2 regions of the Alkalibacterium indicireducens genome follow, and region 1 is predicted to be linked to the other one. Evidence: riboswitches for the same ligand, from Rfam matches in the RefSeq annotation. Region 1 holds a riboswitch; the other holds the start of a gene.
What was found. Region 1 has a riboswitch for lysine ahead of ABFX15_RS02115 (Na+/H+ antiporter NhaC family protein). Riboswitches for the same ligand answer to the same signal wherever they lie in the genome.
Positions count from the first base shown of each region.

Region 2: it holds a riboswitch for lysine, as region 1 does, so the genes downstream of both, ABFX15_RS10995 (aspartate kinase) here and ABFX15_RS02115 (Na+/H+ antiporter NhaC family protein) in region 1, are expected to answer to the same signal.

Region 1 covers NZ_BAAADA010000029.1:701-8,236, reverse strand. The annotation lists gene ABFX15_RS02115 (Na+/H+ antiporter NhaC family protein) at 1-1,249, opposite strand, end outside; lysine riboswitch at 1,327-1,494, opposite strand; gene ABFX15_RS02110 (nucleoside 2-deoxyribosyltransferase) at 1,684-2,187, opposite strand; gene ABFX15_RS02105 (SDR family oxidoreductase) at 2,562-3,347, opposite strand; gene gcvPB (aminomethyl-transferring glycine dehydrogenase subunit GcvPB) at 3,480-4,943, opposite strand; gene gcvPA (aminomethyl-transferring glycine dehydrogenase subunit GcvPA) at 4,945-6,300, opposite strand; gene gcvH (glycine cleavage system protein GcvH) at 6,384-6,770, opposite strand; gene gcvT (glycine cleavage system aminomethyltransferase GcvT) at 6,804-7,536, opposite strand, start outside.
Region 2 covers NZ_BAAADA010000196.1:39,463-45,522, reverse strand. The annotation lists gene ABFX15_RS11000 (DeoR/GlpR family DNA-binding transcription regulator) at 1-467, opposite strand, end outside; lysine riboswitch at 688-867, shown strand; gene ABFX15_RS10995 (aspartate kinase) at 978-2,180, shown strand; gene ABFX15_RS10990 (aspartate-semialdehyde dehydrogenase) at 2,680-3,669, shown strand; gene dapA (4-hydroxy-tetrahydrodipicolinate synthase) at 3,671-4,552, shown strand; gene dapB (4-hydroxy-tetrahydrodipicolinate reductase) at 4,554-5,288, shown strand; gene dapD (2,3,4,5-tetrahydropyridine-2,6-dicarboxylate N-acetyltransferase) at 5,292-6,008, shown strand.

The DNA.
Region 1 (7,536 bases):
AGTCTGCAGTTCCGAGTTCACCCATCACGCCTGAAAGAGACCAAGCCAGTAATAATATGACACCAGTGATCATAAGGGTCTTCATTCCGGATACCCATATATCGATTCCTTTGCCAAAACTGAAATGACCTTTAATGACACCCATTACAAGGGCAATAATGCTGGCGATCAGTGCAGCCTGGAACAGGACGACAGATGCATCAGATGTACCAAATGTTTCTCTTAATGCAACAAATGAGAAAGGAGCATTCTGAACAGTCTGAATAAGTGCAGTGTTGTCTGAAGCTAGAATAGCCTGACGCCCGTCTGTGTAGAAACCGATAAAACTGAATAAAATCAGTGCACCGATTGGAACAAGCGCACTCCAGATCGATGGAGTACCTTTGGCTACAACTTCCAGTTCTTCTTCCTCACTCTCAAGCGTTGCTCCTTGAGCGATCAGTTGATGTGTATCTCGTGCACGTTCCTGAGCTTTTTTCATTGGACCGAACTCACGTAGAGTCATTGAGGTCAGAGCAACGAAAAAGAGCATCAGAATATTGTAGAAGCGGTATGGAATCGTCTGAAGGAAGACGCCATACGCATTTACTTCCTGACCGATCGACAGATACGCATCATTGATCAGTCCGACTTCATAGCCGATCCAGGTAGAAATAAGAGCGATCCCGGCAATTGGTGCGGCTGTTGCATCAATCAAGAATGCCAGACGTTCGCGGGAAATCTTCATTTTATCTGAAACAGGACGCATGATCGGTCCGACTATAAGCGCATTGGCGTAATCATCAAAGAAGATCAGTAGGCCCAGAGTCCATGTGATCAGCTGAGTACTGATCGGTCCTTTAGCCTTTTTAGCCAGAGCTTCGGCGATAGCTCGAGCGCCACCAGAACTGGTGATCAGAGCAATCAGCCCCCCAATAACCAGAACCTGCAGAATGATTCCCGCATTCCAGGGATCAGCCAATGAGTTCAGGATGTAATCAATGATATCCGTAAATCCGAAAATGATACCGGTCAAGATATTTGCTCCACCTGCATACTGAGCAATGATCGTTCCGGAAAACACACCCAGAAACAGTGACAGGACCACATTTTTTGTAAGGAAAGCCAAAGCGATAGCAACAAGAGGCGGAATCAGTGTGACTGCTCCAAGTTTTGAAGCCATGCTCCCTCCTGTTTCAGCTGCAGATACGGTGCTGGGGGTAAAACTGACCAGTCCGATTAATATAAACCATTGTAATTTTCTTTTCATGATATATCTCCATTTCTATTATTTATAAATAGAAAAAAGCACCCAGGAACACGCCCCTGAATGCTTGAAAAAACATTGACTAGGATAGTGCTCCACGTAAACGTGACAGTCATACGCCTGTTAAACGTATGCCCAGGAGAACCGGTTAACCACCTGATTCCCTTCGGCAAAGAACCCTTTCGTGACTGGTCAGCGGGTGTCCCCTCTCAGTCCTTACTCTTTTTCTTCGCGCCTCTATCTTTTCTATTTATACAACGCTTATTAGTCTACACGTTTCCAGCATGTTTTTCAACCGGATTTTTATTAATTCTGATGAGTCATGTCTCAGAAAACGTTTTATCATTGGTAAGACAGACCGGCAGCGGTCTGTCCACATTATTGAACACAAGATTAATCTTGCTTGATTTTCATTCTGGAGAACAGTCAGGTTGTTTTTAGACTGATTTCTGATCACTCGTCATCCATTCCTTCAGCATGTCGATCAGCTCGTCACTGCTTCTGACAATTTGCCCCCTTTGCTTGACCAGACCGACTGTGTAGAGATTGATATATGAAAATGGAGACTCGGCTATTTCATCCAGTGCCTCAATTTTCTCTTTATTGTTTCCTGCTCCTTGTCGAATATCAGTGTAAATCCCAATGATTGGTTTTTCCAGTGCATAGAAGTATCCGATCTCTGACGCGACTCCGGCATCGACTGTGACGCCGTCGAGTACAGCAACTAAGATGTCGGCTTTTTTCAAGTACGCATTGTCTCCATCGGCGATCTGGATGCTGCTGGCATAATTGCTCTTGTCATTGATCGCCGCGTTCTCCTGAGGCAGATAGACGTCAATATTCTCCTCAAATGCTTCTCTGATTTTATTGACGACGTATGTATTGTAGTGCTGCTCCATTTCAGTGAACAGTGGCGAGGCGAAATATAGGTGTTTGGTCATTTGACTAGTCCTTTCCTTTTTCGGCTGAATTTGTTTTAAGAAATGTGTTAAGACCTTGTACTGTGAAACAGGTCGGGTCCTCCAGCCTTTTTATAATTCCGTTTCACTCTAGTTTAACACAATTTTCCGACGTGAACTGCCTTATTCCTGTGCTTGAATCGAGTTCAGTAAGGAGATGAGCGGCTGAACTAAACCGTACTGGAATCGAGTCGAGTTCAGATAGGGATAACTCGTGTAAACTTTATTTTCATAGCCTATCAGTGGAGTTCAATCGATAAACCTATTCTGAACTAGAGCGTGTTTTCGGATTCTCAACATATAGAAAAGACCCGTCTTCATTAATGGAGAAACGGGTCTCTAGTCTATTTATCCTGCTAATACGACTTGCTCATTGCTCCATCGACAAGGATGGTCTGTCCTGAGACATAGGTGTTGACGCCAGAAACCAGGAAAGCTGCCATCTTGGCAAATTCTTCGGGTTTACCGTATCGGCCCGCTGGAATCTGGTTTTCAATCGACTGGTGAACGTCTTCTAGTGATCTCCCTTCGCGTTCTGCACGCTTGCTGTCCAGTTCGGTGAGACGATCTGTTTCAATGCGTCCCGCTCCAATGGTGTTGACCATGATGCCATCTCTGGCCAGCTCCTGAGATAAACTTTTAGACAAGCCCTGGACCCCCATTCTGAATACGTTAGACAGAAGCAGTCCGTCTATCGGCTGTTTCACTGAAGAAGAAGTATTATTCAGAATGTGTCCTCTGGTTTCTCTCAGATCCGGCAGAACTTCTCGAATCGTTCTGATGTAACTGTTCAAAGTCAGGTTAAAAGCCTTGTTCCATTCCGCATCATCCAGATCATTGAATGAACCTGCTGATGGGCCACCGGTATTGTTGACCAGGATATTGATTTTCCCGAATGTTTTTCGTGTCACTTCGACCAGATCCTTAATTGATGTGAGATCAGTCAGATCTGATAACATATAATCCACCTGACCTGTGGCTACCCGGTCGATTTCTTTTTTGGCTTCAATCAATTTATCCTTACTTCGACTCGTCAGCATGACATTGGCCCCTTCTTTGGCCAATTCCATTGCGACAGCTTTTCCAAGTCCCGTGCTTGACGCCAGGACTAATGCATTTTTCCCATTCAACTTTAAATCCATAAATATCCTCCCTGCAGAAAACAGGTTCTCTACCTTTCGAGTAAACAACCTGCTTTCAGTTTAATGTTCAGTTATCTTGAATGCTAATCGAGTTTGTCCGTCCTGTCAACTAATTGACCTTTATCAGACCGTTCAGTCTCTCTGATAAGTGACCACAGGTTTACGTGCGGCCGTTACTTCATCCAGACGTTTGACAGCTTTCGTGAACGGTGCTCCCGTCACAGTTTCCGGATTGTTTTCTGCATCTTCTGCTATTTCGATCATAGCATCAGCAAAAGCATCCAGCTGTTCTTTCGCCTCCGTTTCAGTTGGTTCGATCATCAGACATTCTTCAACAATCAGCGGGAAGTAGACAGTTGGTGCGTAGAAGCCGTAGTCCAGCAGACGTTTGGCAATATCAAGCGTACGTACCCCCAGTTTTTTCTGACGGACGCCGCTTAAGACGAACTCATGCTTACAGTGTGAACTGTATGGTGTGTCGTAATATGGTTCCAGACGGGCTTTCAGATAGTTCGCGTGCAGAACAGCATCCTCCGATACCTGCTGCAGGCCTTCTGCTCCCATGGAACGGATATACGAATACGCACGGACATTGACGCCGAAGTTACCGAAGTAGCCCTTCACTCGACCGATCGATTGTGGATGATCCGTTGTTACTTGATACCTGTCTCCTTCTTTTTCGATACGTGGAGACGGCATGAAGGCTTTCAGGTAGTCTTTCACGCCGATCGGTCCGGAACCAGGTCCGCCCCCACCGTGCGGGGTACTGAATGATTTATGCAGATTCAAGTGGACGACATCGAAGCCCATTTCACCCGGTGTTGATTTACCTAAAATAGCATTTGCATTTGCTCCGTCATAATAGAGCAGTCCGCCCGCTTCATGAACGATTTCAGCAATTTCAACGATGTCCACTTCAAACAGACCTAGCGTATTCGGATTCGTCAGCATCAGTCCGGCAGTATCCGGTCCGACCGCAGCTTTCAGTGCATCGATTCCGACACGTCCCTGCTCGTTTGATTTGATTTCCACGACGTCATAGCCGGCAACGACTGCACTCGCCGGATTTGTTCCGTGAGCTGAATCGGGAACCAGGATCTTACGGCGCTGTTCGCCTTCCCCATTTGCTTCATGATACGCTTTAAAAATGAGTAGGCCTGCCCACTCACCTTGAGCACCCGCAGCCGGCTGTAAGGAAATAGCATCCATCCCGGTGACTTCCTTGAGGTTCTCTTCCAGGCGATACATCAGTTCCAATGCCCCTTGAGCCGTTTGGGCTGGCTGGAACGGATGGATTTGAGCAAATCCGCTGTACCGTGCAATGTCTTCATTGACTTTCGGGTTGTACTTCATCGTACACGAGCCAAGCGGATAAAAGCCAGTCTCGATCCCGAAGTTCTTGTTAGATAAGCCTGTATAGTGACGCATGACTTGAAGCTCGGACAATTCAGGAAGTTCAGCTGCATCTTCTCTAATCAGATGCTCAGGTATAACGCCTGTAAGATCCGTTTTTTCAACAGAAGACTCCGGAAGACTGTAGCCTTTACGTCCCGGTCTGGAAATTTCGAATAGTAAATCGTTATAGACTGCAGTCATGTTATTTCCCCTCCCCTACTAAAAGTGATACGAGCTGGTCCATTTCTTCTTTCGTCCGTTTTTCCGTGACGCATAAGAGCATGGCATTCTCTTCGTTCAGTGCTTCAGACACATCGAACCCTCCGACGATTTGATGGTCAAGCAACTGGTCAGTGACCTCGTAGAATGGGCGGTCCAATTTGACAACAAATTCATTGAAGAAGTCATTGTCAGACAGAACAGTCAGTCCTTTATCAGTCAGCTCTTTTTTCACATAGTGGGCATGATTCAAGTTTTGCTGAGCCATTTCCTGCAGACCCACTTTACCTACTGCTGCAAGGAATACTGAGGTCCCAAGGGCTAACAGAGCCTGGTTCGAACTCATGTTGGATGTCGCTTTTTCACGGCGAATGTGCTGCTCCCTAGTCTGCAGCGTCATAACAAATCCTCGCTTGCCGTCTTTATCCGTTGTCTGACCAACGATACGGCTCGGTACTTTACGCATGTATTTTTTCTTCACTGCAAAGTATCCACAGTGCGGGCCGCCGAAGCTCATTGGAATACCGAATGGCTGAGTATCACCGACAACGATATCTGCACCCAGTTTTCCAGGTGCTTCAAGCAGAGCGAGAGCCAGTGGATTGGCCATGACGATAAGGATACCTTTTGTATCTTCAAGAAGTGATTTTATTTCTTTAAGGTCTTCAATCGTTCCGAAGAAGTTAGGGTATTGAATGATCACAGCAGCTGTATCCTCATCAATGGCTGACTTCAGTTCATCTATATCTGTGCGGGTACCGTTCAGACTGACTTCTTTCACTGAGTATTCCATGCCGTACGCATAAGTATGAATGACTTCTTTTGCCTGAGGATGCAGGGCTTTTGAATACAACACATTCTGTTTCTTCGTAGCTGAAGTAGCCAGGTTGCAGGCTTCGCCTAATGAAGTGAAGCCGTCGTATAAACTTGAGTTGGCTACGTCCATGCCTGTCAATTCACACATCATGGTCTGGAATTCAAACAGGGCCTGCAGTTCGCCTTGACTAGCTTCCGGCTGATACGGGGTATAAGCCGTCATGAATTCGGAACGCAGAAGCACATGATTGACGATGCTGGGACTATAGTGGTCATATACGCCTGCTCCTAAGAAATAGGCGTGACTTTCTGTTGTTGTATTTTTAGCTGCCAATTCTTTCATGTACTTGGTGAGTGCCTGTTCGCTCAAGGCATCTTCCAGATCAATCGCTTTATCTTTTGTTGCGCGAGTCGATTCAGGGATATCAGAAAATAGGTCTTTAATGGATGATACGCCGATCGTTTCAAGCATCTCCTTGCGGTCCTGATCGGTGGTCGGCAGATAACGGTGTTGGTTAGTCAAAAAATCCACTCCTTCATGTCTTTTGATGTCAAAAAAAGAGCAGAAAGAAGAGCGAATGAGATCCGTTCTTCTTCCTACAAGGGTTATAGTCCTGAAACGTACTCGTCGTATGCCGAAGCATCCATCAGTCCGGAAACATCGACTGGTTCAGATGACTGGATTTCAACAAGCCAGCCTTCTCCAAAGGGCGCTTCATTCAGTTTTTCAGGTTCATCTTCCAAGGCACTGTTGATTTTGGATACTGTGCCTTTTACGGGAGAATAAATTTCAGAGGTGGATTTCACTGACTCAACAGTCGCAAATTCATCCTCTGCTTCGAGTTCAGCGCTTAATTCCGGCAGTTCAACAAATACAATGTCGCCCAGCTGTTCTACAGCATAATCGGAAATCCCTACACGGACGTAGTCATCATTGATTAGTTCGATCCATTCGTGTTCTTCTGTGAAATATAGTCTAGCTTTGTCTGTCATCATTATTCCTTCTTTCAGATGTTATTTATCGCTTCAGTTCTTTAAAAAATTCTTCTTGATCAGTCTGGCTGGAATGCGTTTCTTACGGACTTGAATATAGACCGTGTCTCCCAGCTTGCCTTCAGATTTTCTCATTCTCAGGAAACCAATGCTCTTCCCAAGTGTCGGAGACTGGGTCCCTGATGTGACGACTCCTATTTCTTCGTCTGCTTCATTATATACCGGGTAGCCTTCTCTGGCTATTCCTCTTTCAAGCAGTTCAAATCCTCTGGACAAATAGACCGTTCCTTCTTCTTTCTGCTTTTCCAGGGCTGCTTGGCCGATAAATGGTTCCGGCTTATCCCATTTCACTGCAAAACTAAGCCCGGCTTCAAGAGGTGTAATGTCTTCAGACAAGTCCTGTCCGTAAAGCGGCATACCTGCTTCCAGACGAAGCGTATCTCTGGACCCGAGTCCACATTCAGCTAGATTATACTGTTTTCCTGCGTCCTTGAACGCCTGCCACAAGTCTTGAGTCTGGTTCCAGTTGACGTAACACTCGAACCCATCCTCACCTGTATAGCCTGTTCTGGAAACGAGCACGTCTGTAAATGTGCCGGCTTCAGCGATTTCCGTAAAGTGATAATTCTTCAGTTCTTTAATGTCATCCCCAAACACTTCAGCAACCACATGTGCCGCATCTGGGCCCTGAACAGCGATCAGTCCTGTTTCAAGAGATTTATCTTCAATCGTGACCGATCCGTCCTGATGCTTCAGCAGCCAGTCT
Region 2 (6,060 bases), on a different contig from region 1:
GCCGCAACTGATCCGATGACCGCTTTTGTCCGTTTCTTAATGCGCCCGCCGATAAGTATCGCTTCGATCTGGTAATCGGCCAGACGTGCTGCATGGGGCACACCATTCGTTACTACCGTAATATCCTTATCCGCAAGCAGTGGTATCATCTCATAGGTTGTCGATCCTGCGTCCAGAAAAACCACCTCATGTTCTTCAATCAGTGCAATTGCTTTTCTGGCTATCGCCTGCTTCTCATGAGTGTTTTTGACTGTTTTGTCTTCCATTGATGCCTCATCAGTCGGCTGACGCTTTCTTCTGGCTCCTCCATGAATACGTACCAGCCTGTCCTGATTTTCAAGCTCGGTCAAGTCCCGTCTAATTGTGGATTCAGAATGGTTAAGTTGATCGATCAGTTCTTGTACTGTGATCGTATTTTTTTCATTCAGCACCTTCAGTATATAAGCATATCTGTCTTCTGTAAGCACTTACCTCACCTCTTCACTATTGAATTTTAACATATAAAACGGTCACAAACAATATTAAACGGTCACTTTCAACCAAAACCATTCATAGTTACATAATGACTGAACTACTAGTCGATTGTTCTCTCTAGAAAATGCAATTAATTCAAAATAACATTTTACATCTCTAAGCATATTTGATAAGCTATTAATCAGGAACATTAAATTTATACAATTAAAGATTAGAACTGGATGAGGCGCGGAAATCATGAGTACTTATTTCATAAAGACCTGTAAGTCTGAAATAAGGAAAGGGAAATCTGCCGAAATGACTTATTATTTACAGAGGATAAGTTGTTGGGTTGCATATGAACAATATGCAGACTGCCGCATAGCGTGTGCTTAACGGAGTGCTTCCACTTGTTTATGATAGGTTATTTAAAACAAGTCGGCATTCCCGGCTTGTTTTTTTTATAGTCAAAAAGCTGCACGGTTGAAGCCGTCCGTTTTATCCAATCTGATAAAGGAGCGCCTATGAAAAGAAGTGTACTAAAGTTCGGTGGATCAAGTGTGGCCGACTTCTCAAAAATAAAAAATATTGCGCAGTACATTAAGGAGCGTGTAGAAGCTGACGAGCAGCTAGTTGTCGTTGTCTCTGCTATGGGAAAGACTACTGACCAGCTTCTGGCATCAGTTAATGAACTGACATCTAAACCGAATGACAAAGACCTAGCGATGCTTCTGACGACAGGTGAACAGCAGACCATCTCTTTCCTGTCGCTGGCACTCAATGATCTGAACGTCAACGCCAAACCGCTCACAGGCTACCAGGCCGGCATCGAAACGATTGGTAAACACCTTAAAAGTAAGATTTCATCAATCAAGACTGATCTGCTTGAACAGTTGTTTGAAGAGCAGAACATACTGATTGTAGCCGGATTTCAAGGATTCAATAAGGCCGGTGAACTGACGACCCTTGGCAGAGGCGGATCCGACACGACCGCTGTTGCCATTGCATCCGCCCTTGACTGCCCATGTGAGATTTACACCGATGTGACTGGAGTCTTTTCTACAGATCCTCGTGTCTATCCTGAAGCCAAGAGATGGGACACGATCTCTTTTGAAGAAATGATGGAAATGTCAGCTCTTGGTGCCGGTGTACTGGAGACTAGAAGCGTGGAACTGGCCAATAATCACAATATCCCTATTTATCTTGGAAAAACACTCTCTAATGAGAAAGGAACATGGATCGTGCCGAATGATCAAATGCTCGAAAGAAAAGCCGTGACAGGTGTAGCTCTGGATAAAGAGATGGCTCACGTCACTATCACCTACCCTAACGAAAGTCAGTCCTTCCTGCATGACTTGTTCATCAAACTGGAAGAAGCTGAAATCAATATCGATATGATTTCTCAGATTCAGAATCAGGATGGCCTTCAGCTGTCATTTACATTCAAGGAATCTGAAGAAAGAGAACTGAACGAACTGTTCGACTCGCTTAAGTCGGATTATGATCATCTCTATGTTAAAATCGAAACAACTTACTGCAAAGTATCAGTCATCGGGGCAGGAATGAGAGACATGACTGGTATCGCATCAAAAATTTTTAAGACTTTGATAGAATCTGATATCCCCTTCTATCAGGTCACTACATCAGAAATTAGTGTCTCCTATGTAGTCGATGGAGAAAACGGTGAAAAAGCCACACGTATACTCTGTCAGACATTTGATTTATAAGAAAAGCTTCACGTACCGCTAAGCCTCGACAAGAAAATACCTTAGTATCTGTTCGAGCTTCAGCTCTTACAGATATACTTGAGATCGACCGAGCGATAGCGAGTAGACCTTACAAGTTGTAGTGCTTTAGCACGTACAACTATTGTTGTGATCGACCGAGCGATAGCGAGTAGACCTTACAAGTTGTAGTGCTTTAGCACGTACAACTATTGTTGAGATCGACCGAGCGATAGCGAGTAGAGGAAATGTGCCCCGAATTGCTGTGACTCTAGCATTTCCAATGCGTAGAGACAGAGTATGCGGAAGAAGAGCATCCTGCGCAATGGGTACATTTATCTTTTTCTCGAGAGGCTGGTACGTCCTTACAAGTTGTAGTGCTTCAGCACGTACAACTATTGTTGTGATCGACCGACCAACGGGAGTAGTTAAGCTAGACAACACTTCAACACTTTGAAACTTATTTTTTGATTTATAAGAATTGCGAAAGGATGATTTAACTATGGTATCACTAGCTCTAGTCGGAGCGACCGGCTTAGTCGGTCAGACCATGCTTCAGCTCCTGGACGAGGAATTAATTCCTTTTGATTCCCTTACCCTGTATTCATCAGCCCGTTCAGCTGGAAAAGAAGTAACCTTTAAAGGAAACACGTATATAGTAGAAGAACTGACAGAAGAACACGTCAGAAACAGTCAGTATGATTACGTGTTGATGTCTGCCGGAGGAGGAACAAGTCTCGAGTACGCTCCTATCTTTGAAGAGACAGGTGCAGTCATCATTGATAACTCGAGCGCCTGGAGAATGGATGATTCAGTAGACCTGGTCGTTCCAGAGGTCAACCGCGCATCACTGAAGCGTAAGCTGATTGCCAATCCAAACTGCTCAACTATTCAGTCTGTGGTCCCCTTAAAACCTTTAGCAGATAGGTTCGGTGTCACTCGTGTTGCCTATACAACGTATCAGTCTGTATCAGGGTCCGGATGGAAAGGTATAGAGGATTTGGACCGCGGAGAAAAAGGAGAAAAACCTCAGAACTACAACCACCCAATCTATCACAACGTCATTCCACAGATCGATGTCTTTATGGAAGACGGCTATACTAAAGAAGAACAGAAAATGATCAAGGAAACACAGAAAATACTGAATCAGCCTGATTTAGACGTGACGGCAACATGCGTTCGTGTTCCCGTTCCTCACGCACATGCAGTAGCCATGAACGTGACACTGGAAAAAGAAGTGAGTGTGGAAGAAATCAGACATTCGCTTGAAGGCTTTCCTTCTGTTGTACTGATGGATGACCCTGAAAACGAAATTTACCCTACACCGCTTGATGCTGCTCATAAAAAAGGCGTTTACGTCGGACGGATCAGAAAAGATCCAAGTCTGCCGAACTCGTATCATTTATGGTCAGTAAGCGACAATATACTGAAAGGTGCCGCGTGGAATGCCGTTCAGATACTTGACCAACTGATTAAAGGAGAGGAAAACTGATATGACCCGTTTATTTACTGGAACAGCTGCAGCAGTCACGACCCCTTTCGTTGACGGTGCTGTTGACTACGACGCATTACGTGCTCACCTTAAGTTTTTGAAAGAAAACAGCATCCAGTCTTTTGTCATCAATGGAACAACTGGCGAAGGCTCGACTCTGACAGCAGAAGAAAAACGCAACTGCCTGAAAATTGCTCTGGAAGTAGCCGACAAAGATATTCCAGTTATTGCCGGAACAGGATCGAACAATACGGCTCAGACGATCGCTGCATCCAAGGAAGCAGAAGCCCTTGGTGTCGATGCCCTACTCGTTATTACGCCGTACTACAACAAGACCAGTCAGAAAGGTCTTGTGGCACACTTTACAGCCGTTGCAGATGCTGTGTCGATTCCTGTCGTCTTATACGATGTCCCGTCTCGTACCGGCATGACGATTGCACCTGAAACACTTGAGCTTCTGGCTAAACACGATAATATCGTTGCCTTGAAAGACGCAACAGGCGATTTTGCGCACTTCAGCAGGCTTCAGGCAGTAGTAGACGACAGCTTCTCTTTCTACAGTGGAAACGATGATCTGGCTCTTCCCTACTTCGCACAGGGCGGACATGGCATCATCTCAGTACTGGCCAATGCCTTGCCAAATGAATACCAAAAATTGTTTGAGCAGGCGACTACTGATCACAAAGCAGCCCTTGAGACCCATCAGCTGCTTTTCCCGTTAGTGGATGCATTAGGTGTGGATGTCAATCCTATTCCTATCAAGGCTCTTGTCAGTCACCTGGGTTATGGCGAATACGAACTGAGACTGCCTCTTGTCAAATTGGAAGAAAATGAATCAGACGTGCTGATCAGCTTGTTTGATTCCATCAGAAAGGACGGGTAATATGAAGCTGTTGTTAGTCGGTTATGGCGCAATGAATAAACGTGTCGCTGCACTGGCAGAAAAAGGCGGGCATTCGATCGCCGGTGTGATCACACCAGTCGAAGAAGAGAACTGTCCTTACCCTCTTTTCACATCCTTTGATGATCAACTGCCTGAAGCGGACGTTCTGATCGACTTTTCTCATCCGGATCTGACTAAGCGCATGCTGCAGTCTGATTTGACTGTCCCAATGGTCATTGCGACGACCGGAGAAAAAGATACTCTGGTCAAATTGATGCAGGAAAAGGCGGAGTCCGCTCCAGTCTTCTTTTCTGCCAACATGAGCTATGGGGTGCATATCGTCACTCAACTGCTCGAGCACCTCGCACCACTTATGGACGCTTACGATATCGAAATGATCGAAAAGCACCATAATAAAAAAATCGATGCGCCAAGCGGAACATTGATCAAGCTGCTTGATGCGATCAAGGATAACGGCCGTCAGGATGCCAGGGAAGTTTACGACCGCAGTCAGGTCACCGAAAAAAGAGACAAGAAAGACATCGGCATTTCCACCATCCGCGGCGGAACGATCGTCGGTGAACACGAAGTCCTGTTTGCGGGTGTAGATGAAGTCATTTCCATCAAGCATACGGCTCAATCCAAAGACATTTTCGCCAACGGTGCCTTGACAGTGGCCGAAAAACTGATCAACAAAACTAATGGGTTTTATACCTACAATAATTTAGGAGTGTAAATAATGAAAGAATTCAGCGCAAAGGAAATCATCCAGTACATCAGTGACTCAGAAAAGACGACCCCTCTAAAAATATATGTGAACACAGCTATGAAGAAAGACGAATTTCCCGATACGTTCAAAGTCTTCGGATCTGATGGCAGCTATACAATTTTCGCTGACTTGAACGACTGGAAACCCTTCTTCAATGAAAACAGTGACGCATTAGCTGATCTGGTCATTGAGCAGGATCGTCGTAATTCAGCTATTCCATTACTCGATGCAACAGAAGTCAACGCCCGCATCGAACCGGGTTCATTCATCAGAGAACATGCGGTCATCGGTGACAGTGCAGTCATTATGATGGGCGCAGTCATAAATATAGGTGCTGTCGTCGGAGAAGGCACTATGATCGACATGGGTGCTATTCTTGGTGGTCGTGCGATCACTGGTAAGAATGTTCACGTTGGAGCCGGTGCCGTTCTTTCAGGAGTCATCGAACCTGCCAGCGCCAAGCCGGTCGTCGTTGAAGACAATGTACTGATTGGTGCAAATGCTGTAGTGCTTGAAGGCGTCACGATCGGTAAGGGCTCAGTCGTTGCTGCAGGTGCAATCGTCACTGAAGATGTTCCTGAAAACACTGTCGTTGCCGGTGTCCCTGCCCGCAAGATCAAAAACACAGATGAAGTCGAATCGGATAAAGTGGCTATTATTTCTGCACTTAGACAGTTGAAGAAATAAGAGTAGCACAACTTAACCTCATCTAATGCACCAACCTAACTAATGCAATTCT